2 regions of the Metallumcola ferriviriculae genome follow, and region 1 is predicted to be linked to the other one. Evidence: a T-box and tRNA genes for the amino acid it is inferred to sense, from the RefSeq annotation. Region 1 holds a T-box; the other holds one or more tRNA genes.
What was found. A T-box is a leader RNA that pairs with one kind of tRNA and senses whether it is charged. The one in region 1 lies ahead of ileS (isoleucine--tRNA ligase), so its partner is inferred to be a tRNA-Ile.
Positions count from the first base shown of each region.

Region 2: it has a tRNA-Ile gene. The T-box ahead of ileS (isoleucine--tRNA ligase) is inferred to sense a tRNA for this amino acid. The anticodon was not compared.

Region 1 is NZ_CP121694.1:1,858,128-1,873,721, forward strand. Features, by position in the region: gene MFMK1_RS09320 (sensor histidine kinase) at 1-360, opposite strand, end outside; gene pgeF (peptidoglycan editing factor PgeF) at 540-1,352, shown strand; gene MFMK1_RS09330 (biotin/lipoyl attachment domain-containing protein) at 1,437-2,360, shown strand; gene MFMK1_RS09335 (YggS family pyridoxal phosphate-dependent enzyme) at 2,409-3,104, shown strand; gene MFMK1_RS09340 (cell division protein SepF) at 3,117-3,572, shown strand; gene proC (pyrroline-5-carboxylate reductase) at 3,621-4,391, shown strand; gene MFMK1_RS09350 (YggT family protein) at 4,397-4,654, shown strand; gene MFMK1_RS09355 (photosystem II electron transport protein, Sll1252 family) at 4,686-5,474, shown strand; gene MFMK1_RS09360 (DivIVA domain-containing protein) at 5,560-6,027, shown strand; gene MFMK1_RS09365 (DUF167 domain-containing protein) at 6,031-6,315, shown strand; T-box leader at 6,364-6,586, shown strand; gene ileS (isoleucine--tRNA ligase) at 6,647-9,421, shown strand; gene gcvT (glycine cleavage system aminomethyltransferase GcvT) at 9,616-10,698, shown strand; gene gcvH (glycine cleavage system protein GcvH) at 10,703-11,086, shown strand; gene gcvPA (aminomethyl-transferring glycine dehydrogenase subunit GcvPA) at 11,087-12,427, shown strand; gene gcvPB (aminomethyl-transferring glycine dehydrogenase subunit GcvPB) at 12,424-13,860, shown strand; gene pduL (phosphate propanoyltransferase) at 13,917-14,522, shown strand; gene MFMK1_RS09400 (ACT domain-containing protein) at 14,777-15,058, shown strand; gene MFMK1_RS09405 (PFL family protein) at 15,070-15,594, shown strand, end outside.
Region 2 is NZ_CP121694.1:1,136,417-1,152,010, reverse strand. Features, by position in the region: gene MFMK1_RS05825 (IS110 family RNA-guided transposase) at 517-1,749, shown strand; gene ltrA (group II intron reverse transcriptase/maturase) at 1,804-3,060, opposite strand; gene MFMK1_RS05815 (ASCH domain-containing protein) at 3,855-4,289, opposite strand; gene MFMK1_RS05810 (N-acetyltransferase) at 4,450-5,496, opposite strand; gene MFMK1_RS05805 (helix-turn-helix transcriptional regulator) at 6,102-6,296, opposite strand; gene MFMK1_RS05800 (hypothetical protein) at 6,298-6,513, opposite strand; gene MFMK1_RS05795 (IS1634 family transposase) at 6,670-8,280, shown strand; gene MFMK1_RS05790 (hypothetical protein) at 8,652-8,732, opposite strand; gene MFMK1_RS05785 (IS3 family transposase) at 8,717-8,896, opposite strand; RNA gene rnpB (RNase P RNA component class A) at 9,111-9,570, opposite strand; gene MFMK1_RS05775 (zinc ribbon domain-containing protein) at 9,705-10,421, opposite strand; gene MFMK1_RS05770 (Nif3-like dinuclear metal center hexameric protein) at 10,546-11,649, opposite strand; gene MFMK1_RS05765 (tRNA (adenine(22)-N(1))-methyltransferase) at 11,619-12,320, opposite strand; tRNA gene MFMK1_RS05760 (tRNA-Val) at 12,418-12,493, opposite strand; tRNA gene MFMK1_RS05755 (tRNA-Glu) at 12,497-12,572, opposite strand; tRNA gene MFMK1_RS05750 (tRNA-Ile) at 12,591-12,665, opposite strand; tRNA gene MFMK1_RS05745 (tRNA-Asn) at 12,764-12,838, opposite strand; gene rpoD (RNA polymerase sigma factor RpoD) at 12,894-13,976, opposite strand; gene dnaG (DNA primase) at 13,997-15,594, opposite strand, start outside.

The sequences.
Region 1 (15,594 bases):
CAACGCAGTAAATCTAAGATAATGAAAACGTTTAAAGGTATGCACCAAAAGCTCAACGCCAAATAAATAAAGGAATATAAAGGATAAAGCTGTGATAACGACGGTAATGGTTTGCCATGTATGAAAACTGTTGGCGGTAATATCAAAAAAGATGAAGGTTAAAAAGAAATTAAGCCATTTTGCCAAGCCGTGCAGCAAGCCAAAGACAGCTAGCAGCCAGACAGTACTGATAAGCTTTAAGTTGCTTCGCTTATTATATTGAAAGAATTGCAGCAAAATAACAAACCCCATCAGGAAGAAAACTAAGCCGGTGAGGAAATCAGAAAGGGCCAGATTGTGTGTCCATAAGTTATCAGGCATAAGTCATCACCTTAAATAAGGAAAGGTAAAAGTGCTTGGTACCTAACCAGATTTACGAACGTACTCTGACCCTCCGGCTTGAAGACCTTGTGGGGTGCTGGTATTTTTAGTTATTTTGCTTTAATATTATATTGTAGTGAAAAATTCGTCAAGGTTTACCAGAAAGGAATGGTGTAAATTTGTTAGGGCACATGCTCTGTGAAACTGATGGTATTCAATACATAAAGTATACCGGCATAAATAATATTCTTACTTGCTTTTCTTGTCGTACCGGCGGAGTAAGCCAGCCGCCTTATCAGAGTTTGAATTTAGGTTTGCACACCGGTGACGATACCTATAATGTGGTGAGAAATAGAGAGCAACTTGGCCGGGCGGTTAATATGCCTCTTAGCAAATGGGTAACAGCCCAGCAAACTCATGGCAGCAATCTGGTGGACGTGGGAAAATGCCACGCCGGCCAAGGCAGTGATGACTACAGTTACGCGTTAACGGATACCGACGGTATGTTGACTCGGGAAGTTGGGCTACCCCTTGTTACATTTTATGCTGATTGTGTCCCAATCTTTCTGCTGGATGAGACTAATGGCATTGTGGGCGTAGTCCATGCGGGTTGGAAAGGTACGGTGCTAAAGATTGCCGCGGCGGCAGTCAATCGGATGCGGCAAGCATACAATTGCCAGTTAAAGAATATAAGAGCAATTATCGGACCCTCCATCGGACCGTGTTGTTATCAGGTTGACCAACCGGTGGTGAAAGCTTTTCATAGGGCATTTTCCGAAGTTGATGATATCTTTAAGACCGAGGACGAGGAGCATTCTCTGCTCAACTTGTGGTCTGCCAATAGCAAAGTTTTGCAGGAAGTTGGCCTATCAAAGGATAATATTTACATTACGGGATTATGTACTTCCTGCCGGGAAGAATTATTCTTTTCTTATCGACGGGATAAAGGAAAAACGGGACGCATGGCAGCTATGATCATGCGTGAAAGATAATTTTACTTTGGTATTGCCGCTAATGTGTTGTAGAGAGTCAAGCAAAGAGAAAATACACACTTATAAAAACCGGGAGAGACATAGATGAAAAGAGGAAAAAGAAACCAAGAACAAAAGCGCAGAAGAAAATTCGCTTGGGCAGTGATTTTTATTGTTATAGCGGTATTCACTCTGTTTCATGCCACAGAAATAGTTGAGCGTTATATGATTGACCTGAAACCCGTGCAAAATGGAGCGCTGGAAGAAAGTATTCAAGTGGAGGCACTGGTATTTGCCGAAGGAGAAAACCTTCCCAGCCCTGCATCGGGACAAGTTAATTACTTGGTCAAGGACGGGATGCGGATACCGGTTGGAACAGCAGTAGCTGAAGTACAGGCGGCAGGTTTTGATGTCAATGGTATGAGCAAAGTTTTTACAGTGAAAACGCCCATCGCTGGTGTTATAAACCTTTCTACCGATATATCCGCCGTCCCTGCAAACACCAAACTAATAAATCAGATGGACTTAGAAAAATTAATGACACTGCGTACTGCAGGAACAAGAGATAACGATAGAGTAAGCCGCGGTGAGGTAATTGCCAGGGTTGTAAATAACCTGCGCCCCGTGTTTTTGGCTATTGAATTAACATCGGGATTTTACCCAACACTAAAGGTAGGGGATAGTTTAGCCGTTAAAGGTACGGGCTTAGTGCAAAGTGCGGTGATAAAGCGCTTGGAAAATAGCAATGGGCGCCGACTTGCTCTGTTGGAAGCTCCTGCCGGTGTTGCTGACGGTAAAACTCGTTTGAATGTAATAGTTCAAGGAAGGAAATATACCGGTATCATTCTGCCGGAAGCGGCTTTAGTTATTAAGGGTGGCAAGACCGGCGTTTTTCAAGCAAGGGACGGAAACTTACAATGGGTCCCGGTAGAAGTGATTGGACGATTAAATGAACAGGTTGCAGTCAAAGGTCTTCAACCCAATATGCGCGTAGCTTCAAATGCGGGAAAAATCCTGCAGAAGAAATAGCAGGAAATATTTTCATTGTAGAGAACCTTTAATGTAGGAGGCCGGAGTATGTCATCAATGGAAGAAGCGTTAAATGGCGTAAAGGGAAATATTGCCTGGGCTGTGACCAGTTCAGGCCGCCGTTCTCAGGATGTAGAACTAATCGCCGTTACCAAGACACTGCCCGTGGAAACCATAAATGAGGCAGTTGGCTTAGGTATGAGGCATTTCGGAGAAAATAAGGTGCAGGAAATCAGGGAAAAATATGAACGGGTTTCCACGCCGGTATCATGGCACATGATAGGCCATCTGCAATCCAATAAGGTGAAGTACATAATTGACAAGGTCTGCTTAATACATTCTTTGGACAGGATGTCCTTGGCAAAGGAGTTGGAGAAAAGGGCTGCTGCGCAAAAATTATGCATTTCCGTGTTAATTCAAGTTAATGTAGCTCAAGAAGAGAGTAAACATGGAATGGCGGTTGAAGAAGTATTGCCTTTTATACGGCGGGTTCAGAAGTTTAAGCAGATACATGTGCGGGGCTTGATGACTATGGCTCCCCATAATGATGATGCCGAAGCAGCGCGCCCGATATTTCGACGCCTAAGCGAGCTCAAGGAAGAGATTTCCCAACTAGAACTTGCGGGTGTTGATATGGATATATTGTCAATGGGAATGAGTAACGATTACATGGTAGCTATAGAGGAAGGAGCTACCATGGTACGTGTTGGTAGTGCCATATTTGGCAGTCGTACAGATACATAAGGAGGGGGCCATATGGGTAATAAAGTACTTGACAAGGTTTTGTCCTTTATAGGTTTTGAGAAGGATGACGTGGATGACTACTATGACAGCGAACCGGAAGAACACACTTCGGATTGGCAGGAAATGAAGCGGAATCGTAAAGCTAATGTAGTGAGCTTACAAAGTGCTCAGCAGCCAGTGAAGATGGTGTTTCTTAAGCCGCGAACTTTTGACGAGGTGCAAGATATTGCTAATAATTTGAAAAACCGTAGGCCGGTAATATTGAATTTAGAAAGCACCGATAAAGAAGTGGCGCAGCGGATAGTAGATTTCCTTAGCGGTTCTACCTATGCATTGGGAGGGAGTATGCAAAAATTGTCAGCAGCTATATTCTTGTTTATGCCACAGAATATAGATATCAGTGGACATTTTGATGAAGAAACAAGTGAAAAGAATATTTTTTCATTTATGAATAATTTTTCTGGATAAGGAGGTTAGCTCGTGGATTATTCCATCGGTTTTATCGGTGGCGGTAAAATGGCGGAAGCCATTATCAGCGGTATCGTGACAAGTAATCTGATTTCCCAGCAAAATGTGTTTGTTGGAGAAATAAATGAAGCTAGACAGAAGTATTTACAGGAAGTTTACGGGGTAAATGTTTCCTCTGATAATAAGTGGGTAATTTCTCAAGCAGACTTGGTAATCCTAGCAGTAAAACCTCAATTGATGCAGCGGGTAGTAGGCCCTCTGCGGGAGATCTTTTCTCATCGGTTGGTGGTTTCTATTGCGGCAGGTATTACAATTAATAAGTTATCTGAAATGCTGCCCGACAAACAACCTATTATTCGCGTTATGCCAAATACACCGTGCCTTATTGGCCAGGGTATTTCCGCAATGGCACCAGGCGAAACCGTAACGGAAGAGCACTCAGCCAAAGCCAAAACTATTTTGTCGTCGGTGGGACAGGTCGTTATTACTGAAGAAAAGTATCTAAATGCGGTAACTGGATTAAGTGGCAGCGGCCCTGCGTATGTTTATTTAATAATAGAAGCATTAGCGGACGCCGGTGTCTTGGCCGGGTTGGATAGGCACATGGCCCTACAACTTGCCACACAGACTGTAATTGGCTCTGCCGCTATGGTCAAAGAAACCGGGAGTCATCCGGCACAGTTGAAAGATGCAGTGACCTCACCGGGCGGTACTACCATTTCAGCATTGTATTCGTTGGAAAAAAATGGTGTGCGCGCGGCACTGATTGAAGCTGTCATCACAGCCATGAACCGAGCAGCCGAATTAAATGGGGAGTGAAGCAAATGCCTTTTGATTTAAGATTAATTATTGACATAGCTTTTGAAGTGGTGTACTGGCTGATAATAGCGAGGGTGTTTCTTTCTTTTATTCGTCCCGATCCTTATCATCCGGTAGTCCGTTTTATTAACGAAACTACTGAACCAATTTTAGCGCCCTTCAGGCGGCTCATGCCTAGAGGTACTTTGCCAGTGGATTTTTCTCCGTTTATTGCGATTATGGTGCTATATTTTGTTAGGTATTTATTACTAAGGTTATTTTAAGAAATGACAAAAGTTTGAGGTGTTGAAACGAATGTTGGACAGGCAACAGCTTTTATCACATATTAACGATAGAGAAGCACGCGAAACATTGATACGCTTACTTGACCTGGTGGATAATGCTATTGAGCGAAATAAGGAGCAGATTTCAAACTTTCTTGACCCCTATCACGCTGAGTTGGCTGTAGGGGTTTTAAAAAATATTGCGGATATTAGTTTTGACTTTTTGGGGGGCTATGCTGCTGCAGAACGTAAGCGACTGGTGGTAGCACCTCAATTTATTGCTAAGGAGCAGCTATCTTCTAATATAGTCTGCCTGTGGATAGAAGGGAATTTTAGTTTTATTCACGTCAGCCATCGGGATTTCTTAGGGGCGATATTATCCATGGGGATCAAGCGGGAAATGGTGGGAGACCTGCTTGTGATGTCACAAGGGTGTCAAGTATTGATGGATAGGGAGGTTGCTCAGTACGCGGATATAAATTTGACAAGTATTCATCAGGTGCCGGTGACTACAGAAATTCGCAGCGTTAATAATCTGGAATTTGCTGAGACCAAAAGTAAAACTATCACGGCGACTGTAGCATCTATGAGGCTAGATACTGTAGCGGCAGCGGGATTTGGAGTTTCTCGCAGCAAAATGAGTAGCGAAATCAAGGCGCAGCGAGTGCGATTGAATTGGAAACCTGAGACTAACTCAGCGGCGGATGTTGAAGTGGGGGATCTTATATCCTGTCGCAACAGAGGCAGGGTAATGGTGAAAGAAATAAAAGGAAAGAGTAAGAAAGGTCGCCAGCACTTGGTGCTGGAACGCTGGATTTAGTTATTTTAGGTTGAACCAGAATACCATAAGCAGGTATCGGGGGTTTGACTGTCGAAAATAGAGGGGAAAAAGGGAGGGAACCACGATGCTTACTCCATTGGACATTGGTGAAAAGGAATTCCGCCGCTCCATTCGCGGTTATAATGAAGAGGAAGTTGATAACTTCTTGGATAAAGTACTTAAGGATTATGAGCAGCTATATAAGGAAAACCTTAGACTCAAACAGGAATTTGCTGAAATGGAGGAGAGTCTCTCTCATTACCGTGATCTTGAAGGGACACTTAATAAGACTTTGGTATTAGCTCAAGAAACTGCCGACGAATTGCGCAAAAATGCCGAAAAGGAAGCGGAAATGCTCTATAATGAGGCAAGATTTAAGGGAGAAAAAATTGTATCAGCGGCAGAAGCACAAACGGCAAAAATAAATGAAGAGCAGCGAAGGTTAATACAGCAGACCAAAGTGTTTAAAGCTCAATTCAAAGCGGCGCTGCTCAGTCAAATTGAGCTGTTGGAGGAAGCTGCCTCGGGTCAAAGCCTTAGTGTGGAGGAATAGACCGTGCTTAATATTGAGCATACTGACGATGTGGTACGCTTTAGGATTAGGGTTCAGCCCAGAGCATCGAAGAACGAAGTTTCTGGTGTCTACCAGGATATGTTAAAGCTAAGACTTACTGCGCCGCCGGTGGACGGTGAGGCGAATAAAGCCTGTGTGGAATTTTTCGCGAATAGGCTTTCTGTACCGAAGAAGAACGTTAAATTGGTGGCTGGATTTAAGGGAAGAACAAAAACCTTGGAGATTAAGGGTGTGTCTGCTGCAGATATACGTGGTTTAACTGAGTGAATTTGACTTATGTTTTTCTTATCGGTATAATAATAGCTAATTTTATAGACAAAAGTGATGAAGGAGACTAGTTGTCAAATACCTCTGTTTGCAGCGAACTCGGAAAGGTGGAAGCCGGGTACATGCATTGGACAATATCACTCCTGAACTAAAACCCCGAAAAGATTTAACAAGTAGGGTTTTTCGGTGTGCGCCGTTAATGCATGGTAAGAGACAGGTTAGCTAATACCTGTAATTAAGGTGGTACCGCGGGTTACCTCTCGTCCTTAAAGGATGAGGGGTTTTATTTATTTAATAAAAAACAAACGAAAGTCTGAAGAGGTGACGAAAAATGGAATACAATGAGACACTAAATTTACCTAAGACCGACTTCCCCATGCGGGCTAAATTACCCCAGCGTGAACCAGAGGTTCTGGCAATGTGGGAAAGGGAAGATATCTACCAGAAGGTGCAGGAGCAATCACAGGGAAAACCCAAATTCATTCTTCATGATGGCCCCCCTTATGCGAACGGCAACATACATTTGGGTCATACGTTAAATAAGGTCCTTAAGGATATGGTGGTAAAGTACCGTTCTATGGCCGGTTATGATGCACCATATGTTCCGGGATGGGATACCCACGGCCTGCCAATTGAGCAGCAGGCGATTAAGAACTTAGGGTTAGATAGGGACAAGACCAGCATTGTAGAGTTTAGGAATGAGTGCACGGAATATGCATTGAAATTTGTTGAAATTCAAAAAGAACAATTTAAGCGCTTAGGAATACGTGGTGACTGGGACAGGCCTTACATTACTTTAGCTCCGGAATTTGAAGCGGCCCAAATTGGTGTTTTTGGCGAGATGGCCAAAAAAGGATTTATTTATAAAGGGTTAAAACCGGTTTACTGGTGCGCAGATTGCCAGACTGCACTAGCAGAGGCAGAAATTGACTATCAAGACAAAAAATCTCCGTCTATTTTTGTTAAGTTTGCGGTTAAGGACGGACTAGACGTTCTCCCTGAAGATAATACTTTTGTAGTTATCTGGACGACCACGCCCTGGACTATCCCTGCTAATTTGGCGATAGCTGTTCAACCACAGTTTGAATATGTGTTGTTGGAAACACCCCAAGGAAAGCTTTTGGTAGCCAAGGAATTGTCTCAGCAGGTGATGGAACAGTGCGGCATTGAAGATTATTCTGTTGTAGGCAATTTCCAGGGGTCTGATCTGGAACGAATCGTATGTCGACATCCCCTCTTTGAACGGGATTCCTTGGTTATTCTCGGTGACCATGTTACCCTTGAACAAGGGACCGGCTGCGTACACACTGCTCCCGGCCATGGTCTTGAGGATTATGAAGTAGGTAAAGCATATAACCTGCAAATATTATCTCCAATTGATGATAATGGCCGATTTACCGATGAAGTCGGACAATTCAGCGGACTTAAATATGATGAAGGCAATAAGGCTGTTACTGAAGCGTTGGATCAGGCAGGAGCTTTATTAAACCTGTCTTTTATCAAGCACCAATATCCCCATTGTTGGCGCTGCAAACATCCGGTCATATTTCGGGCAACCGAACAGTGGTTTGCCTCAATTGACGGTTTTCGTCAAAATGCGTTAGATGAAATTGACCAGGTACAATGGATACCTGCATGGGGTAAAGACCGTATTCATAATATGGTTGCAGAACGCGGTGATTGGTGTATTTCTCGTCAACGCACTTGGGGCGTGCCCATTCCTATTTTCTATTGTGATAAATGTAATAAGGAAATTATCAATGATGAGACCATCAATCATGTTCAGGATTTGTTCCGCGAACACGGTTCTAATATTTGGTTTGCCAAGGAAGCCAACGAATTGGTACCCGAAGGGTTAAAGTGTGATAAATGCGGCCACGGCGAATTCCATAAGGAAACAGACATTATGGACGTATGGTTTGATTCTGGTTCCAGCCATGCAGCGGTACTAGAGCAGCGTCCTGAGTTGGCATGGCCGGCTGACCTTTATCTAGAAGGAAGTGACCAACATCGGGGCTGGTTTAACTCTTCCTTATCAACAGCAGTAGCCACTCGGGGTAAGGCGCCATATAAGGCAGTTTTAACCCATGGTTTTTTGGTGGATGAGAAGGGTAGAAAAATGTCTAAATCGCTGGGGAATGGTATTGACCCCATGGAAGTAAGCGACAAAATGGGCGCCGACATCTTGAGGCTTTGGGTAAGTTCTGCTGATTACAAGCGGGATGTGGCTGCATCACCCAATATCATGAAGCAGATGACAGAAGCATACCGCAAAATCAGAAATACCTCCCGATTTATCATAAGTAATCTTTATGACTTCGACCCGAGTAAAGATATGGTATCCGATGATAAACTGTCGGAGTTGGACCGTTGGGCACTGATGCGTCTTAACAAGCTGGTAGCTAAAGTAACTAATGCTTATGAAACTTATGAGTTTCATGTGGTTTATCATGCCGTGCACAATTTTTGTGTGGTGGATATGAGTTCATTTTACCTCGATATTATCAAAGATAGGTTATATTGTTCAGAACCGGACAGTGATATGCGAAGAGCGATACAAACCACTATTTACAAAATTATTGATACTTTGGTACGTCTTCTGGCACCGGTGTTGGCTTTTACCAGTGAGGAAATCTGGCAGCATCTGCCAAAAGAAGAAGATTTGTTTAGTGTTCAACTGGCAGCATGGCCCCAAGTCGAAGAAAAGTATTTTGACGTCCAATTGGAAGAAAAATGGGCTAAGATTATCAGTATTAGGGAAGAAGTTGCCAAGGTATTGGAAAAAGCCCGGCAACAGAAAGTTATTGGCCATTCGTTGAATGCGCAGGTAAATCTTTATGCCGGCGGCAAATTATACGAATTCCTGGAGCCGCTCCGTGATCGGCTTTCCGAAATTTTTATTGTCTCCGATGTAAGGCTCTTACAACTGGATAAGGCACCGGCTGATGCAGTTACCAGCCAGGAAGTTCCTGATTTAACTATTCAGGCAGGACAGGCGCCGGGCGAAAAGTGCGAACGTTGTTGGCAGTTCAGTGATTATGTGGGTCAGGACCCCGACCACACGACTGTTTGCAAACGCTGCGCTACGGTTGTAAAAAATTTATAAGGGAACTTCGGCAAAACTTTAGCAACTCCGTCCTCTTTTGGATGGAGTTTTTTTTGTGTACCTTTATGCATAAAATATAAAAAAGATTAGGTTGAGTTGTTGTCCAAAAAATTGTTTAAAATATGGCTTTACAGGCAAAATAATAAAAAATCCAGTTTTGTATAAGTTACTATCAAGGTAGGGGATGATGCTAAGTGACTAAATTAAAAAGAACCCCACTTTATCAAAGACATATGGCATTAGGCGCAAAGATGGTGCCCTTTGGCGGATGGGAAATGCCGGTGCAGTACAGTGGCATTATTGAGGAACATCGCCAAGTAAGGGAAAACGCCGGGCTTTTTGACGTATCCCATATGGGGGAAATAGTTGTTGAAGGCCAGACTGCTCTGGACACAGTGCAGCAAATTATTACCAACAATGCCGAAAGACTATCGCCGGGAGAAATACTTTATTCACCTATGTGTCAGGAGGATGGAGGCATTATCGATGATTTGTTGGTATATCGTCTGGAGCCTGATAAATTTTTATTAGTAGTCAATGCAGGCAATAAGGATAAAGATTATCAATGGATAAAAGATAATGCAGTGATTGACACTAACGTGATAGAGCGGTCTGATACATATGCTTTATTGGCTTTGCAAGGTCCTAAAGCAGTGGAAGTAATGGAGCAGGTTAGCGGTGACACTGCAGTACGATTAAAACCATTTACATTCGCTAGGATGAGTATCAAGAGTGTTGATTGCCTTGTTTCAAGAACCGGCTATACCGGTGAGGATGGTTTTGAAATTTACTGTCCTCCCGATGGGAGTGGCGAGTTATGGGACGAAATTTTAAGGAGCGATATGGTAAAACCATGTGGTCTTGGGGCCAGGGATACGCTGCGTCTGGAAGCATCCTTGCCGCTTTATGGACATGAGTTAACTGAAAAGACTACACCTCTTGAAGCACGACTAAAATGGACAGTCAGCTGGGATAAGCAATTTATTGGCAAGGAAATCTTGGAGAAACAACGGCGGAATGGATTGGAACGAAAATTGGTGGGTTTGATGATGGAAGAGAGGGGAATACCACGAGAGGGGTATGAAATTCTAGTCGGTGAAGAAAGAGTTGGAGAAGTTACATCCGGTTCTTTAGCCCCTTACCTGGATAAATACGTAGCCATGGGCTATGTAGACAAAAGCAATGCAGTTGAGGGTCGCCCGCTGGCAGTCAGCATCCGCGGTCGTCAAAAGAAGGCCATTCTGGTGAAATTACCATTTTATAAAAGGGAGGAATAAAAAAATGTATCCTCAAGAGTTAAAGTATTCAAAGGAACATGAATGGGCTAAAATCGAGGATAACCAAGTAACGTTAGGGATAACATATTTTGCTCAGCACCAGTTAGGGGATGTGGTGTTTGTGGAACTGCCTATGGAAGGAGACAGCTTTAAGAAGGGGGAAGGATTCGGCGTGGTGGAATCTGTCAAAGCGGTCTCTGACTTGTATGCGCCGGTTAGCGGCGAAGTGGTGAAGGTTAATGAGAAGCTGTTGGAGGCTCCGGAGTTGGTTAATGAAGACCCCTACGGTGATGGGTGGATGATAGTACTTAAGGTTAATGATACTGGTGAATTAGATGCTATGATGGATGCAGCCGCTTATGAGACATTTGTCAAGGAGGAGGAATAAATGCACTTTCTCCCGCATACTGATGCCGACCGCAGTGAAATGTTTGCGGCGTTGGGTATAGAAGATTGGGATGGACTTTTTCAGGACATACCGGCAGCTTTACGTATCAAGGGCAAATTAAATCTTCCTGGTCCGATGTGGGAGGGTGAACTAAAAGCACATTTAGTATCACTGGCTGAAATGAACCAGACGATAGAGCAGTACACATCATTTCTTGGCGGGGGTACATATCGCCACGCTATTCCGTCGGTCGTTCCCGCACTACTGCAGCGTTCAGAATTTTACACGGCATATACGCCTTATCAACCAGAAATAAGTCAGGGTACGCTCCAGGCCATCTTTGAGTTTCAGACCATGATATGTCAATTGACTGGTCTGGATGCTGCTAATGCGTCTATGTATGATGGCGCCACTGCTTTGGCTGAAGCAGTAATAATGTCCCTGCAGGTTAATCGTGCTAAACGAATTCTAGTGTCCGGGGCCTTACATCCCGAATATCGGCAGGTGCTGGATACCTATTTACAGGGTCTTGGTGTCAAGGTGGAGGAAGTACCCCTTTTTGACGGCCGAACACAACCAGAAAAGTTACAGGAAATGTTGGATGATGATGTGGCAGCGGTGGTTGTGCAAAACCCTAACTTTTTTGGTACCGTGGAATCCGGTGGAGAGATCGGTAAAATTGTCAAGAACAGCAAAGCTCTGCTAATTGTAGCGGTTACTGACCCATCATCTCTTGCACTGTTATCAGCGCCGGGAGACTATGGGGCCGATATTGTGGTTGGTGAAGGCCAGGCATTTGGCAACCCTTTAAATTTCGGCGGCCCTTTACTAGGTTTTTTTGCTGTTGGTAATAAATTTATCCGGCGCATGCCCGGTAGAATTGTCGGCCAAACCGAAGATGAAAGTGGTAAACGCGGATTCGTACTAACCCTTCAGGCGCGGGAGCAGCATATAAGAAGAGAAAAAGCATCATCGAATATTTGTACCAACGAGGCATCTTGTGCGCTTGCTGCTACGATTTATTTAAGCTATATGGGCAAGCACGGAATGGCAGGGTTAGCCCGACTACTTTATCAAAGGGCGCATTATTTCCAGACAAAGATTACCCAAATTAACGGTGTAGAAGCAGCATTTAACAGTCCTTATTACCGGGAATTTGTGGTTAAGGTTCCCGATTTGGAGGATGTTCTTGACAGATTGGCACACCAGGGAGTGTTAGCTGGAATCAATCTAGAAAAGTTCCATTCTCCATTAAAAGACCATTTGTTGGTTTGTGTTGATGAGTTGACGACTCCTGAGCAGTTGGACCAGGCAATATCACGATGGGAGGGTCTAGCATGACAGAACCGGTAATTTTTGAACTCAGTCGCCCGGAGCGGAAGGCTTATTCATTGCCGGATGTTGGTGTGCCCGATCAAGCGGTACAGCTACCGGATGGGATGCTGCGGGAAAGTGCGGCGGTGTTACCGGAAATTAGTAAGCAGGAGCTTGTGAGGCACTTTAACCACTTGTCCCGGTTGAATTACGGTGTAGATACCGGATTCTATCCGCTGGGTTCCTGTACTATGAAATATAATCCCAAGGTTAACGAATGGGGTGCTGCTTTGTCCGGTTTCACACAAGTGCATCCGTATCAGCGAGAAGAAGACTGTCAGGGAGCTTTAGCACTGCTTCATTTCATGGAAAATTATTTGGCCGAGATTGGTGGAATGGATAGAGTGACGCTGCAGCCGGCCGCAGGTGCCCAAGGTGAACTCACCGGTATGAAGATTATCAGTGCTTACCACCATCACCGGGGTGAAGGAAAGCGCCGACAGGTGATTGTACCGGATTCCGCTCATGGTACAAACCCGGCTACTGCAGCAATGTGCGGCTTTACAACGGTGGAAGTGGCTTCAAATGATCGGGGTGAAGTGGACTTGCATGGATTGGAAAAACTTTTGAGCGACGAAACAGCGGCATTAATGTTAACTAACCCCAATACATTAGGATTGTTTGAAACCCAAATTGAAAAAATTTCTGAGATGGTTCATGATGCCGGCGGCCTCTTATATTATGACGGTGCTAATATGAATGCAATTATGGGCATCTGTAAACCCGGGGATATGGGTTTCGATGTAGTCCATTTTAATCTGCATAAGACTTTTAGTGCTCCTCACGGCGGCGGCGGTCCGGGTTCTGGCCCGGTGGGTGTAAAACATTTTTTAGCTCCATTTTTGCCAGTTCCTACCGTAGAATATGAAGAAGAAGGCAGTACTTTTTATTGGGACTATGCCCGGGATTTAAGTATTGGCAAAATAAAATCATTCTATGGAAACTTCAATGTAATTGTTAAAGCATACACATATATTCGAGCGCTGGGTGCCGATGGTCTGACAGATGTGAGCAGACACGCAGTACTAAATGCAAACTATTTAAAACAATTACTGCATGAACGATATGGGATTCCCTTCGACCGGGTATGTAAGCACGAGTTTATCATGCAGCCTAAACAAAAAGATGTGCATACTTTGGACATTGCCAAGCGATTAATAGATTACGGTTATCATCCGCCAACAATCTATTTTCCGTTGGTCGTCTCAGAAGCGATGATGGTTGAACCCACTGAAACCGAAAGCAAAGAAACATTGGAAAAGTTTGCTGAAGTAATGAAACTAATCATTACAGAAGCAGTTAAAGATCCCAAGCTTTTAACTGAAGCACCCCATCACGCACCAGTTGGTCGTTTGGACGAAGTAGCCGCAGCGCGCAAACCGAAATTAAAATGGCTGTAAGTATAAATTCTAGTCCTACAGGAGGAATAGTTATGCCCGAATTAGGCCCTCAGCATATGGAAAGTATCGGAACTAAAGAACATCATTTTGTTGATTTACCGATTCCGGTAGGAGTTTCCAATCGCCATATACATTTAACAAAAGAAGATTTGGAAATGTTGTTTGGCGTAGGCTATGGGTTAAATAAATTAAAAGAACTTGGGCAGCCAGGGGAATATGCTTCTAAAGAGGTGCTAACGGTGGTTGGGCCTAGAGGAGTTATTGAGGGAGTACGCATTCTTGGCCCACCGCGGAAATTTACCCAAATAGAGATATCAATGACTGATGCCTACCGCTTGGGGTTAAAACCACCAGTGAGGGATTCGGGACATGTGCAAGGTACTCCTGGTGTCGCAGTGGTTGGACCACAGGGTGTTGTGGCTTTGGATCAAGGAGTAATTTTGGCTGCCCGCCATATCCACATGCACCCAGATGATGCAGCAGAAATTGGGGTTAAGGACCAAAGCAAAGTCAAGGTACATGTTCCGGGTGAAAGGGCACAGGTAATGGAAAATGTACTGGTAAGGGTCAGTCAAGAATACAAGTTAGAGATGCATGTAGATACAGATGAGGCTAACGCCGCTCTACTTCAAACGGGCAATGAGGTCAAGATAATTCATTAGTACATTTTAAGTATGTTTAAATTCCATAATATTGTTGCTGTAAGAGCTCATAAACCTTGTGAGCTCATTTATTTTAGCCAAATGTTGATTCTACGGTATAAAGGATATTGAGGATAGGGTAGGAGCAAAATATTTTTACTAACAAATTGTTTGATTAATCCGAATTTAATTTCCAGGCAGGATTTACTGACTTCTTTACGAATACTACTACAAATATTTAGCTTCATAAGCACCTGCGCAAAGGAGAGATAGCTATGGGTAAAGATAATAGAATTATTGTGACTGTAGTCGGGACAGATAGAACCGGTATCATAGCCGGAGTAACCACTGTACTGGCCGAGGCAAATGCAAATATTCTAGATATTAGCCAAACGGTTCTGCAGGAATTTCTAACGATGATACTAGTAGTGGACCTTGATAACTGCAATCTTGATTTCGAGGAACTTAAGCAAAAACTCACTGAAGTCGGTGACCGTATCGGAGTTCAGATTACAGCCCAGCATGAATCGGTATTTAAATATATGCATCGGATTTAGGAGGAGAATGTATGCCAATTACTATTCATCCCAATGAAATATTGGAAACTATTCGTATGGTTCAGGCGGAAAATCTAGATATTCGTACCATTACTATGGGAATCAGTTTGCGCAATTGTGCCGCGGAAAGCGGAAAAAGAGTGGCTGATAAGGTCTATGAGAGGATTGTTTCAAAGGCCGAAAGGCTGGTTGCGGTCGGGGAGGAAATTCAACAGCAGTTTGGTGTTCCCATTATAAATAAGCGCATTTCGGTCACACCAGTATCTCTGGTTGGCGGGATAAATACCCATAAGGATTTCCTGTTGGTTGCTCGTGCCATGGATAAAGCAGCGGCGGAAGTTGGGGTCAATTTTATTGGCGGTTTTTCTGCACTGGTACATAAGGGGGCTACTCCTGAAGAAGAAGTTCTAATGCGGTCTATCCCTGAAGCATTAGCGGAAACAGAGAGGGTATGTTCTTCGGTAAACATCGCAAGCACCAAGGCAGGAATTAATATGGATGCGGTAGCCTTCATGGGTAAAGTCATTAAGGATGCG
Region 2 (15,594 bases), 720 kb from region 1:
ATTAGGCATTCTAAGCATGACTGCTTTTTAGCCTCCAGCGTACTTAATATCATCACAGATATCATTTTCCGCAACTTCACCGAGCTCCGTACATCAAGCATGGTATTGCTTAATGCACGTCGGAGTATTAGAGATTTTGTTACCCCTCACACAGGGTCAGGCAGGTACTACCCCTGCCAATTCAAATGACAAGTTCTATTTGCTTCTTTTCTTTAGCTCATAGCCCGATTTTATTGTATATTTCTATACAGATTGTTCGGGAACAAGGCGCACACTTCCCATTATAGACCCTCATGTGGCGAAACCCCTAAGCCACACCATCAAATAACAAATCGGAGTGACTGGACATACTTTTACTGCGGCATAAAGTCGAATTGTCTTGGTGCTTAGAGCCCGAGTTAATAGACTGACTAAGGCTTCCTGCTTGAACCACAAATTGTTGCCATAGAGCACGCAGGGTAGATTAACTCGTTCCAGGAAGCCCGCCGTAAATTTTAAATCATTGGGGGTCTATCAATGAATGTAATTTACGAGCGCTGTTGTGGTATGGATGTTCATAAGAAAACAATTACTGCCTGTGTAATAGCAGGTAAAAAGAAAGAGATCAGGAGTTTCAGTACAATGACCTCATCACTTCTTTCCTTAGTTGACTGGCTCAAAGAAGTGGACTGTCAATGCGTTGCTATGGAAGCAACGGGGGCATACTGGAAACCCATCTACAACTTATTAGAAATGGAGGGAATACCTGCTTTAGTTGTAAATGCCCAACATATCAAAGCTGTGCCTGGTCGTAAAACTGATGTCAAGGATGCCGAATGGATTGCCGATTTATTGCGTCATGGTCTGTTAAACGGAAGCTTCATTCCTAAGCGCGAGCAGCGTGAACTGAGGGAACTTGTCCGTTACCGCAGAAGCATAGTGCAGGATCGTGTCAGAGAGTTAAATCGGATTCAAAAGGTACTTGAAGGCGCAAACATTAAATTGTCCTCTGTTGTAAGCGAAATCAATGGCAAGTCATCTCGTCAAATGCTTGATATGCTCGCCGCTGGTTGCAATGATGTTCAGGCAATGGCAGATAAAGCTCTTAGACAAATGCGTAAGAAAATACCATTACTCGAAGAAGCACTTCATGGGTTTATGGGTGAACATCAAAGACTGATGTTAGGTCTAATGCTCAAGCATATTGATTTTCTTTACGAAGAAGTTTTTGCACTTGACCAATCAATCCAAGAAAAGATGGAATCGGTCAGTGAACAAGTGCAACTTGTAGACTCCATTCCCGGAGTTGGAGAACATAGTGCACAAGTTATAATCGCTGAAATCGGTACTAATATGGATCAATTTCCCTCTGCGGCACACCTTGCTTCATGGGCTGGTATCTGCCCCGGTAATAATGAAAGCGCAGGGAAACGAAAAAGCGGTAAGACCCGTAAAGGCAATAATGTACTCAAGGCTACATTAACAGAGTGTGCCAAGTCAGCCGGCCATCTTAAAAACACTTATTTTGGCGCCCAATATTCCAGAATTGCGGCAAGGAGAGGAAGAAACCGGGCTACCGTAGCAGTAGCTCATTCTATCCTTACAATTGTGTACCATATGTTGAAAGATAACGTTCCTTATCAAGAGCTCGGCCCAGATTTCTTTGAGCAACGCCGGAAAAACGAGATTGTCAACAAATCCGTCAAACGGCTTGAATTATTAGGGTATACCGTTGCTATTGAACAGCAAGTAACCTCAAGTACAGCTTAGGTATTACTAATTTTCACAAGACATTTATTTTTTTGCGCAACTATTTAGTTGGGCCTAGTATCTTTTTGCCTTTTTTAAGGTGGTCGCAAAAGAGTTTTCAGGATAGACAAGCCTTCTCATCCATTCGTCTATTTGGGACATCAAGCTCTTCATATCAGCTATCTTGAAGTAGTTAATCCACCCCATAATATAGCGTCTAAGCTTCATTGCTCTGAATTCATTGCCCATTCCGTTACTTCTAGCGGTGAGTTCTTTCACTCTACTTCTCATCTTTGCCACGGACTTTGGATGAATTCTTACTCTCGTTTCACCTTTCTTTCGGTAAAACGAAAATCCAAGAAATTTTACCTTCCCTACGTAGTCGACCACTGTTTTCTCTCTATTTACTTTCAGGAATAGTTTCTTTTCGATAAAAGGGAGTATGTTTTCATATGTGCGTTCGGCACTTCTTCTGCTTTTACAGAAGATTAGCAGGTCGTCCGCATAACGAACGAACCTGTGCCCCCTTCTTTTCAGTTCCTTGTCAAGCTCGTTTAGCATAATGTTACTAAGAATCGGACTTAAAGGTCCGCCCTGCGGAACGCCTACGTCCGCTTCTTCAAATTTATGCCTGACTATTACTCCAGCTCTCAGGTATTTATGGATTAGGGATATTACCCGTCCATCTTTTATGGTTCTGGAAAGTACTTCTACCATTTTACTTTGGTTAACTGTATCGAAGTATTTCTCCAAATCCATGTCTACAACATAGCTGTATCCTTCATCTATGTTCTCTTGACATTTCCTGATTGCATCATGGGCGCTTCGTCCGGGTCGAAAGCCGAAACTTTCGTCTAGAAACTGTTTCTCAAATATCGGTGTTAGTACTTGTGCTATTGCCTGTTGTACCACTCGGTCTACTACTGTAGGTATTCCTAAGTTTCTTTTCTTCCCGTTATCTTTGGGTATTTCTACCCTTCTGACGGGGTTAGGACGGTGTTTACCATCCAAGATTGACTGCCTGAGCTGGTCTCCGGTTTCTTTGAGGTGTTGTAGAAGTTCATCTACTCCCATCCCATCGACTCCGTGGGAGCCTTTGTTGGACTTTACTCTTTTAAATGCTTTATTCATGTTGTCTCTGTCCAATATTGCCTCCAGCAGTCGCTCCTTCGACAAGTTGGCGTCGGTGATGTTGTTTTCAGTTATCTTCAAAGGATTGTGCACTCCCGCATATCCTTCATGTTCCGCACTATTCTTTTGCGGTGAGCCTTCCATACGATTTTCGTCTGCCGGAAGTTGGCTGCACTTCGTTCCTTTATCGGTAACATTCATTTACTGTCACCTCCTAAGGTTCAGCCCTTCCCCAATGTCGTCGACTACATCGGGTACTATGGCTTCTGCTGACTTCTCATGACAAATCTTGTTTCAACCGTGATTTGAAATTCATCTCCTCACGTCCATGAGACCTCCCCGGGTAAGAACGCAGTCTTTCCTTCCATCTACCTGCCACATTTACACCGTAGGCTTCCGGATAGTTTGGGGCTTTAGTTTGAATAGCAACCTTACCCAGCCTACGTATGCCTGATGTGGTTTCTGTTCGTCAGGCCGGAAGTTTGTCTCGGGCTTCCTTCAGATTCCACCTCACGATGGACACCCTTGCCTTTGACTATGTGCTTGGCACTATCAACCCGCACTCGGGACTTTCACCCGTTAGACTGCGCCCATGCCGGGCGCACTATTTAAAAGCTCCAATTCAAAGATTGGAGCTTTTGGTTGTCCTTTTTAGTTGTGTCGCTGTAATAAAATTCAACGACACAAACATGTAACCGAGCACACCATGAACTACCGGATAGTCCCCTACAAGCGTTATGGCAGTGAAATGTAAAAGCGGTACTGAATGAGGATACTGCCTTGACCGTAGCGGCAGATGAATCTACTATCAGCCGCTGGAAAAACTGGTTTTCGGACCTACTTTTGATTTAAAGACCATATTTAAAGTTAAAGCCGACAGCTCATTTGACGACTTTTTAAAGTCATTTGCGCTGTCGGCTCCTTATTTCCTTTTTATCCGTCAAAAAAGATGACAAAATATTATTCTATATCGTCAATTAGTTAGGTTGCAAACACTATATTACTAAAATTCTAGACTCGATTAAATTCTGAATGGGATGCGTATTATCAACGTAATGGAAGAATTGCGGGGGTCTATAATTAGGAATCTTTTCTCTAACTTCATATAAACCTAATGGTTTAATGAGCTTCTTGACTTTAGTGATAATTAAAGCGTAGCCTACTTTACATCCCTTAAAGTATTCATTGAATTTTTCCCAACTTATTGCACAAATCTCTCGTACCCTCTCCCAAAGCTCATCGATGCTTAACTCAATAATTTCTTTAACCTCAGCAACCGCTGAAAACGCCTTGGTTGGAGTAGTTTCATATATATATATACTATCGCCCCTTGCAATACCTGGCCTTTTTCTCCTTAGTTCTGCTATCTTGTCACCCTCAATAATCGCCTTAACATACTGGGGCTTAATTGATAATACAATCCGCTTCATTCCAAGCCCTCCCCGACAGAATAATTAGTCCGTACATGTGTTCTGTTATTCATGATAAGTTTCGTCATACCTCTAGAAATATCCTTCTAAATAATACCAAATTAGTTATATAAATAGGATATTTCAAAATTATTCTTGATTCTCCTATAATTTTTCTTCTTTAATCAACAAAAATATTCCTATTTACTTTTCCCAACTTAATTATTTTTTCAAACTGCTCGTCGCTGAGTTCTAAAAATGACCACCTATCTGTTCTATCTAAACCTACTGTATCTGAAAGATTTTTCCTAATTAACCTTTTAGTAAGCGCCGCATTGTAAGTCATTCTAATTGTATAACATTCTTTCTTTTTAAACCAAGGCCTAAGGCCATCCCGATCAAAAATACTATATGTATTGGCGTATTTAAAAAATTCATCAAAATCTCTGAAATCATCCTTAGAGTATACTTCCTCTACAACACAAATAGAGGTTGCAACGGACCTATATTCTGCATGCCCTTTCCCATCAGAAGTACGATAAATCACTATAATATCTCCCGGATTGCACATATAAACCGGCATACTACAGACATAAATTTTATGAATACTGTTAGTGTATGAAACATCCTCAAGTATATCAAATGTTTCTGTCTTTAGTATCGAATCCGGAAACATTTTTGTATGATATTTAGGGTAAATTGCCAATAAATACTTCTTCTGGGTCTCCTGCGATATTAATGGGTAATCCAAAAGTACATCATCTCTTATTGCTTCCATGTCTTTTACTAGAACGAGCTCCTGCCCATTTTCTGTTTCTTTAATACCGTAATGGTAAAACCCATACCTCATTAATAGTTCAATAAGAGCTTTGTGTTTTTCAAAAATAGTTACATAACAAACTTCAACCCCATTAACAATAGCATAATCTAACGCTTTTTTAATGAAACGTTCACCTAGCCTAGTCCCGTGAGGGTTAATTTTACACGTTCCAATCTTTAGTACCTTTTCGTTACTAATATTAGGAGTAACATCCCGGACAGGTCCTTCTTCCAGTTTTAAATACAGGAACCCCTGAATAAATTCTTCCTCAAAATAGACGTATGCTTGTTTGTCTAGTCTAGTAAGAAACCAGCCCTCAAAACCTGGATAGTCCTCCTTTAATGAATCAAAAAACTGCTCCTCCAAATTCAATTCACCAAATTTTCTTAATTCAAGATAATCACTCATATTTAACTCCCCTCAATATGCAATGGGCATTAATAATTCACTTTATAAGCTATCCCATTACTAAACTTATGTATATTTCTTACCTATTTAACTAAATTCTCTTTAATTCGGACAATACTTCCCGTAAAAGTATATTATAAATTACTAATAATCTTGAGGTGAAACGAAATTAAGTTCTATAAAGTCAGAGCGCAATAGTTTGCAATCCATTTAGCGTTAGAGACTACAAAGGACGTTTTAAATTCTTTGGGCATTACCAAAGTTTAATGTAAAATATTTTCTTCTATGATAGTCCAATTTTCAATAAAGCGTCGGACTTTTCATTGTAGCATTGTACTTAGGCAAACGCTACTTAACCTAATTAGCTGCAGCATAAAACTGTAAAACTATTGGTTCCCATTATAGACAAAATCTTCTAGAAAATCCTTCAACACATTGTAAGATAATTCCTCTTTTTTCCTATAATTACTACTGTATCATTGTTTTTGACCACGTTAAAAAGCCTCAATCAATTGATTGAGGCTAACCGGCAGTAATTTTCGTTGTGTCACTGTAATCAAATACAGCGGCACAGTGGATTAGCGATATACTAAAAGGCGAATCTGCTAATCCTCAAGAATAAATAGTTCATCAACACGAATTCCGAGTAATCTCGCCAGTTTCATTGCCAGTTCAAGCGTTGGATTATACTTGTTGTTTTCTATTGCGTTAATTGTCTGTCTGGTAACACCTAAGGTATTTGCTAACTCTTCTTGAGTGATTTTTTGTTTCTTTCGTAGTTCTTTTATTTTATTTTTCACGTTACCCACCCATCCGTTTCTTCAACACAATTCGAATGGTTGACTGGAGTAGCATCTGGGTTATAAACAGAAATAGTGGCACAATCAGCGGCAAGTGATTTAATGCATTATAAGCCACCCAGACTGCAAGAAAAGCCACCATATAGCTATATGACCAAAATACACTTTTGTAAGATATATATTTTTCCATCTCATCCATTTTTCTAAAGCCTTTCATACTGCCCCTCCTTCTAACCTGGATTCCCGCCAAACTCATAACGAGGGCTAACAAAAAAACACTGCAAACCATTGAAAAACCTGGGCTTAATGCCATTTTTTACTTGTAGCCAACCTCGTATGTGTTATAATATACATAACGAGGAGGTGCAACTGAATGGCAGCCATCGTCTATCAGACAGATAAGCGATCAGGGATTACATACGCCTATGAATCCGTTTCTTACTGGGATAAGGACAAGCAGCAATCCCGGGCAAAAAGGACGCTCATCGGCCGGGTAGACAATGAAACCAAAGAGATAGTCCCGACAGACGGCAGAGGCCGGAAAAAGAAAGAAGTGCCTGCGCCTCTCCAAAGAGGCCCTGTCCCATCTATTCAAACATCAAGGTCCTTCTACGGAGCAACGTATCTGCTGGACGCTATTGGTGAAAAGCTCAGCATTACCGAGGATTTGAAACACTGTTTTCCAAGTATTTATTGGCAAATTCTTTCGATTGTGTATTACCTGATTCTTGAGGATAAAAACCCCCTCTATCGTTTTGAAAAATGGAGCAGCTTACATAAGCATCCTTACGGTAAGAACATAACCTCCCAGCGAAGCAGCGAACTCTTCACATCCATCACCGAAGAAGCAAAGAACAAATTCTTTCAGCTGCAAGGGAAACGGCGGACAGAAAAGGAGTTCTGGGCATATGACATTACTTCCATCTCCAGCTATTCTGAACATCTACGCCAAGTGCAATACGGCAAGAATAAAGAGAGCGATCCACTGGCTCAACTGAACCTGGCGTTAGTGTTCGGTGAAAGGTCCAACCTTCCTTTTTATTACCGCAAACTGGCTGGAAACATTCCTGATTCCAAAACAATTAAGAATTTACTTGCTGATTTGGATGTCCTTGGTTTTTCCAAAGTGAAGCTGGTTATGGACAGAGGCTTCTATAGTCAAGATAATATCAATGCCCTCTTTAAAGAACACTTGAAATTCCTGATCTCCGTAAAAATATCCCTCGCTTTTATCAGGAAAGAATTGGACCTCATCTACGATAAGTTTCGTATATTTGAACACTATAGCGAGAAATACGAGCTGTATTGCCATACAGTACAGACTAATTGGCTTTATACACAGTACCGTCCGTATAAAGGGGACACCCTCTCAGAACCCAGGCGCATCTACATTCACTATTATTACAACATTGATAAAGCAGCTGAAGACGAAAAAGCCTTTGACCGAAAGTTAATCGCACTGCGCCATGAACTGGAGTCAGGTAAGAGGGTTCCTGAACATGAAAACCTCTATAAAAAGTATTTCGAGACGAAAACTACGCCAAAACGAGGGACAAAGGTCACCGCCAATGAACATGCCGTTACTAAAGCAAAACGGTATTATGGATTCTTTGCCCTTTTGACTAATGAAAAAATGGATGCCATTACCGCGCTGGAGCTCTACCGCAATAAGGATGTGGTTGAAAAAGCATTTGGCAACCTTAAGGAACGACTGAACATGCGCCGCACATTGGTTTCCTCGGAGCAAAGCCTTGACGGTAAACTTTTTGTAGAGTTTGTGGCTCTCATCTATCTTTCTTACATCAAAAAGCAGATGCAGGAGACGGATTTATTCAAAAGTTATACCTTGCAGAGTGCCCTAGATAAACTTGACGTCATCGAATGTTTTGAAGCGCCAGGGCAAAAACTGCGTGTTGGTGAGCTTCTTGAGAAACAGAAGGAGATCTATATAGGCTTGGGCGTTGCTCCACCCTCCTCGTTATGAGTAGGCGGGAATCCAGGTTCTAATGTAAAGCAGTATAGTGGCTGAAAGAATGGATGTCAAATGTTTTTTACATTTTAACACACAGTATGTCATTGCTGTTCCGCTAAACAATAACAGCGCTGAATGTGGAGTAAGCAGGGGATAGTTTGGCTTGCTGTATTGTCTCCAAGCAAGAAAAAAAGCGAATTAACTCAACTATATATTTTAATCCCCAACGATCATAACAAAAACTCGGTGTGCCTCTCTCGCACTTTTAAAAAGACCTGCAAGCTTAAACATTGTCTGGAGCGCTATAGGCTAGCCGGACACGTAAAAGCGTTCGTTTTCTCTCTTATTCACAAGATTACTGGCCAGTTCATTTTTAATGTGATCTAGGCTGCTGGGAAGCGTAGACTTTCATAGTATTGCTGCTCAAATTGAAGCGGAGACAGGTCATCTAAATGACTATGAATTCGTTTGGAGTTATACCATGAATCATGTATTCAATAATAACTAGACTTGCTTGAGATCGAGTCTTAAAATGCCTCCTGTGTACAAGTTCTTTTTTCAGCGTAGCGAAAAAGGATTCAGCACATGCATTGTCATAACTGAAGTGCTCCCCAAATGTTAGACACATGTTTGTGCTAAGCGTCTAATTTCATTTTCTTTTAAATTTCCGTTCTCCTTCTTGCTTTTCAAAAATTAAATCAAATTCGCTAGCGGTATATTTACTCCCGTAGGCGAGAAATTGGGGAATTAGGGTAAGGAAATACAAACTTATCCTTGTTATAAAAAAAACTGGGCTAATGTATAGATATACACTCCCAGTTTCCCAAAACAAGAAAAAATAGCAATCAAGCAAACCATAAGCCGAGTTCTGTCGTGAGTGATCATCTGTCTGGGATGTTAGTTGCCTAACACCTCATGCGACCTACCCGGGGACAAGCGGGCTACCTTTAGCGTCCCCCTATCAGGTCTTGCTCCAGGTGGGGTTTACCAAGCCAGTTAGTCACCTAACTGCTGGTGAGCTCTTACCTCACCGTTTCATCCTTACCCGGTACTCAGAAGAGTAAGCAAACATAAGCTGAATACGTCTACTGCGGCATCTGCCTGGATGCTTAACTTAGATGTCATCTGAATGATTGCTGCATCTAGCTTACTTACTCTGCTGAGTACCGGGCGGTTTAATTTCTGTGGCACTTTCCTTAGAGTTGCCTCCACTGGACGTTATCCAGCACCCTGCCCTATGGAGCTCGGACTTTCCTCAAGTACGGCCTTGCGGCATGTACCTGCGATCACTAGGTTTACTCAATTGCTTATTTAGTTATTATTTTTGTATACCGCGCCTTTCAGCGTGGATGTTTAGTATAACAGGTCTAATAAGGACAATCAATAGTAATTGCTGCCAGTAATATTTCGCTGCAGTCAACTAGCCGATGAATTAATTATTCTTTGTAAAATAGCAACCGGCCGCAGCTTTCGCAGGTTATATGCTTGTGCTGCGCTTGCTTAATTTCCTTAAGTACCATTGGCGAAATATTTATCCGGCAGCCACTGCAGGACCCGTCTTCCACCCGAGATACCACGATGTCACCCAAGCGTTTGGATTTGAGTTGGTATAATTCCATTAGTTCCGCATCAATTTTACCCATCATCTTATCTGCTTCCTTCTGGAGTTTCTCCTGCCGCGCTTTGATTTCTTTCTTCCACTGCTCGTATTCCTTTACCTGTTCTTTGTAGGCATTCTTTTCGTTGGTTAGCCGAGCGTTTATTTCTTCAATGGCATTAGATAAATCTTCTTGCTCTTGACTAATTTCCAATACTCTGTCCTCACATGAAGAAAGCTCTTCTTTCGTCTGTTTCAGCTTTTGTTCAAAGCCATGCAGCTCTTTAGGGTTATTGTGCTCACCGTTATAAAGCTCTGACTGTAATTCCTTCACCTTGTCTGTTAATGAGGAGCATTTCATTTCGCCAGACTTAATTTCTTTCTCTAATTGTTTTAACTGTTCCTTTTTACTTTTTAACTGCTGCATTCTCTTTTCCAGTTCGGCCTTCTTCGCCTTTAACACAGGCAGCACGCTTTCATCCTTTGCCTGTTGTTTGACCTGCTTATATTCTTTTAGCTTGTTCTGCGCCTGCCATAGTTTTTCTAACCCACTCATATTATTCCCCCTTTTATGTTATAAAAAACTCAAGCCCGTAAATAAGAAATATTTCCGGGAGTGTGTCCAAATAAAAATAAAAATAAAAATAAAAAAGATAGGAGCCGTCATGGGGCTTTCCTATCTAAAAATGCTGCCAAGGATTTGTGTTTTCCTGGGACATAATCACTTTTGTGCTGTCTAGTTTTTCCTGCAGATACCTGGCCAACACCGGCACGATAATTCTCTCTGTAGCGTAATGGCCTGCGTCCACTATAGCTAATCCTTTGGCCACTGCATCTTGGGCCTCGTGAAATTTCAAGTCTCCGGTAACCAATACATCGGCCTTTTGGCGTAGGGCATGGTCTACCAAAGAAGCGCCGGAACCGCCGCAAACGGCAACTCTGGTCATAGGGTGTTGGATATCGCCAACCACCCGCACTTGCTCACAGCCCAGAGTTCGTTTGACCCGGCGGGCAAAAGCTTCTAGGTTTTCCGCTTCGGCCAAATCGCCCACGCGACCAAGTCCGTAAGGTTTGCCTTCATTGGCCAACGGATATACGTCATAGGCCACTTCCTCATATGGGTGGGCCTCGGTCATGGCCTCTAAAACCCGGCTTAACTTATCAGCTAATACGATGGTCTCCAATCGATATTCTGCTACCCGTTCCAGCTCCCCTACCTGACCGATATAGGGCTTTGTTCCGCCTAATGGTTTAAATGATCCTTCACCAAGTGTCTGAAATGTACAGTGAGAATAATTTCCTAGCCAACCTCCACCGGCTTCACTAATGGCTCCACGCACTGCATCTACATTATCCTTAGGTACAAACACCACTAATTTGTATAATTTCTGCCCGTCAGCAGGAGCCAGTACAGCTGCATTTTTGAGACCTAGATAATCCGCTAAGTAATGATTAATGCCCTCATCAGCATTATCCAGGTTAGTATGAGCTATATATACCATCACATCATGTTTTAGCAGCTTTTTAACCATGCTGCCCCAGGGCTGATCTGTCCGAAGATGGGAAATGGGTTTAAAGAAAAATGGATGATGGGCGATAATCATATCCACGCCCTCGGCCACCGCCTCTTCCACCACTTGGCTCTCAATATCTAATGATACCAAGACGGATTTCACTAGGGCATCCGGTTCCCCCAACTGGAGACCGATATTGTCCCATTGCTCCGCTCGTGCAGGTGGAGCCAATTCTTCAATTAATTCGCAGATTGTTCTGCAGTCAACCATTTTTTCACCTTCTCTATCTTTTCAAGCTGCTCTTGCAATTCGCCGATTTGTGCTCGGGTAGACGAGTCGGTGCTCTTACTTACCCCGGCCAGTATCCCGGCCAATTGTTTCTCTTTTTGTTCTAAAAGTTTGGTTAGCAGCGGGTGACGTTTCTCTATCAACCGGGGCCCGATCAGCGAGTCCTTTGGTTGTTCTCTGCCCGGCTCTGCTACTAAAAACTCGTAAAGTTTGCCGTCTTCGGCTACCAAATCTTCATCCAACAATATCCAGCCGTTGGCCCAAAGCCATTCCCTGATTTTTTCCGTATCGGTCATGGGCTGAAGCACCAATCGGCGTACGTCTTTAATCACTTCAGGAGCCCGAGAAAAAATTTGCTCCATGGTATTTCCGCCCATACCGGCAATGACTATGGTTTCTACCTCACCGGGACGCAATACTTTGAGGCCATCGCCCAAACGGACTGATATTTTATCTCCCAGACAAAAGCTTTCCACTGTACGCAGCGCACTCTGAAAAGGGGCATTATGGATATCAGCAGCAATCACGCCGGGGCAAATACCCTGTTTCACCAAGTAGACAGGCAAATAGGCATGGTCTGTACCAATGTCTGCGACTTTACTGCCTGATGGGATGTATGCTGCAATAGTGCTTAAACGCAGCGAAAGTTTCATGATGAATTACCTCCACATCTACCTTATCTTCAGTATTATACCCAATAAAGAAAAAATCCTTTAAAGTAGAGAAAAAAACCACCTTAAAGGTGGTTTATGGTGGGCGATGACGGGATCGAACCGCCGACCCCCTGCTTGTAAGGCAGGTGCTCTCCCAGCTGAGCTAATCGCCCTAATGGTGACCCGTAGGGGATTCGAACCCCTGTTACCGGCGTGAAAGGCCGGTGTCTTAGACCCCTTGACCAACGGGCCATGCTATGTGAATTGTTTTGGTGGGCCCACCAGGGATCGAACCTGGGACCAACCGGTTATGAGCCGGTTGCTCTACCGCTGAGCTATAGGCCCAATTTTTGAAGCGCAATAAATATTATACCAAGATTTGATGAAAAGTGCAAACCCTTTTTTTACCTGCGCTTAAGCCTGCGGTGAACCCTTAAATAAATTGGCTCCCCGAGCTGGACTCGAACCAGCAACCCTTCGGTTAACAGCCGAATGCTCTACCATTGAGCTATCGAGGAGCGCTCAAGACAAAAACTATTATAAAACATTATTTCACGCTGGTCAACAGTGATTTTATTCCAAATAGTCTTTCAGTTTTTTACTACGACTGGGATGACGCAATTTACGTAGTGCTTTGGCCTCAATCTGCCGAATGCGCTCCCTGGTGACATGAAATTCCTTGCCCACTTCTTCCAGTGTACGAGAACGACCATCATCTAATCCAAAACGCAAACGCAGTACCTTTTCCTCACGCTCGGTAAGGGTGTCCAGTACTTCCTCCAGCTGCTCCTTAAGCAGCATAAATGATGCTTTTTCTGCCGGTGCCGGTGCATCTTCGTCCTTAATAAAGTCACCCAAATGACTATCTTCTTCTTCGCCAATAGGGGTTTCCAAAGATACCGGTTCTTGGGCAATTTTCATTATTTCCCGGACCCGCTCAACAGAAATATCCATTTCATGAGCGATTTCTTCCGGGATTGGTTCGCGGCCATATTCCTGCAGCAGCTGCCTGCTCACACGAATTAATTTGTTGATGGTCTCCACCATATGCACTGGAATGCGGATAGTTCGGGCCTGGTCGGCAATAGCCCGAGTAATTGCTTGCCTAATCCACCAAGTAGCATAAGTACTAAATTTATAACCTTTGCGGTAATCGAATTTCTCCACCGCTTTAATCAGGCCTAGGTTACCCTCCTGAATAAGGTCCAGAAATAACATTCCTCGGCCTACATATCTTTTAGCGATACTTACTACTAGACGAAGATTGGCCTCCGCCAGTTGGCGCTTGGCTTCTTCTTCTCCCTGTTCCATGCGTTGTGCCAGATCCACTTCCTGATCAGCAGTCAAAAGCGGCACCCGGCCAATTTCCTTCAGATACATCCGCACCGGGTCGTCGATACCCACGCCTTCGGGAACAGAGAGATCCAGGCCTACATCATTGCCTTCGTCATCTTTGTCTTTCTCTTCTGCGCCTTCTTCAGGCAGCACCTCGATACCCTGTTTGTTAAGATATTCATAAAACTCATCTATTTCTTCGGGGGTGAGGTCTATGCCTTCAAGAGCATCCATAATTTCTTTATAAGTTAGGACGCCACGTTTCTTACCCTGTTCGACTAGTTTTAGTATATTCTCGCTTTTTAGCAGCAGTTCTTTCATCTCTCTTCCCCCCTTCCGGGTTAGTGCCGTTTGATATTAATTCTTCTTAAAATGTCATTTTCCTGCAATAAAACAAAGCTCTTTACTAGGAATTTTTGAATATCCATGAATCCGCCTTGTTTTTCAATGTCTTTCAGGCCCTGCTCCAGTTCCTCCAGCATGCGGTCTACCTGAAATAAGTTCAACTTTTCCAACAGGTGCTCGAATTTATCCAAGCGTTTTTCGTCGCTGACCATCACATGAGAAAGGGTCTTTTGACCCGCTTCGCTTAGTTTATCCATTAACACTGCCGGCTGTACGCCGTCGGCGTAATCTATCTTTGTCAACAAGTTTAAAACTTCTCTAACACCGCCGTCGGATAATGTTTCAGGCATAATGACTTTTGACACTATCTGAGCCTGTCTGGCATCACGTAAAATATGCTGCAAAAGCTGCCGTTCCATTCCCACCCGAGGCGTTTCTGCGTTATACCGCACGAGACTGTCATTATGCCTATTTTTGCCTATTTTATCCTTTTTTACTCTATTATTTTCGCTATTTCTTGAATGTAAGCGAATTTCCGTCTGCACCGCTTCCGGAGACAGGTCCAACCGCTCAGCAACCAATCGAATATATTCTTCCCTCTCCACGGCACTTTTTAACCGCGCAAGATCAGGCACCAGAAAATTAACTATTGCTACCCGTCCTTCGATGGAGCCGATGTCATACTCCTTCATAGCCAAAGCAAGCTTATATTCGATTAAAGAAAGTGCTTCTGTGGCAACTAACCGTTGAAATTCATCGATGCCTTTACGCCTCAAATAATCATCGGGGTCCATCCCTTCCGGCAGCTGACCCACCCGCACCTTAGCACCCAGAGATTGCAGGATATCTAAACCTCGCATGGTCGCCTTAGCACCGGCAGTATCAGAGTCGTAAGCAATAGAAATATTTTTACTAAAGCGCATCAATAATTTCCCCTGCTCGGGGGTAAAAGCAGTACCCAGGGACGCCACTGTATTGAAAGCACCAAATTGATGGGCTGCAATCACATCCATATAGCCCTCCACTATCACCACCCGATCTTCAGCGCGAATAGTTTTAGCTGCCCAATTGAGGCCGTAAAGCATGCGTCCCTTATGGAATACCGGCGTTTCCGGCGAATTAAGATACTTAGGTTCGCCCTCTCCGGTGATCCGGCCGCCGAAGGCGGTAACTCTGCCCTGCGCATCCAAGATAGGAAATATAATCCGGCTGCGGAAACGGTCGTAATGACCGCTCTGGCCCTTTCTTTCCGATATTAATCCGGCCTGAAAAATATCCTCCACCTCAAAACCCTTTTCTTTGAGGTGTTTGAGCAAACCCTCCCAGCCATCCGGGGCATAGCCCAAGCCAAAACTATCCTGGACTTTCCTGCTTAATCCCCGTTTATCGAGGTACCGCCTGGCATTTTCAGCAATAGGGAGCTCACGCAAATTGCGATAAAACCAACGTGCAGCGATACGATTTATTTCATATATTCGCTGGCGCAAGCTATGTCGCCTATTTTCTTCAGGGTCGGGTTCTTCCTGTTCAGGAAGGGTTACTCCTGCTTGATCCGCCAAGCGCTCTACCGCTTCAGGGAAGGTAATGTTTTCGT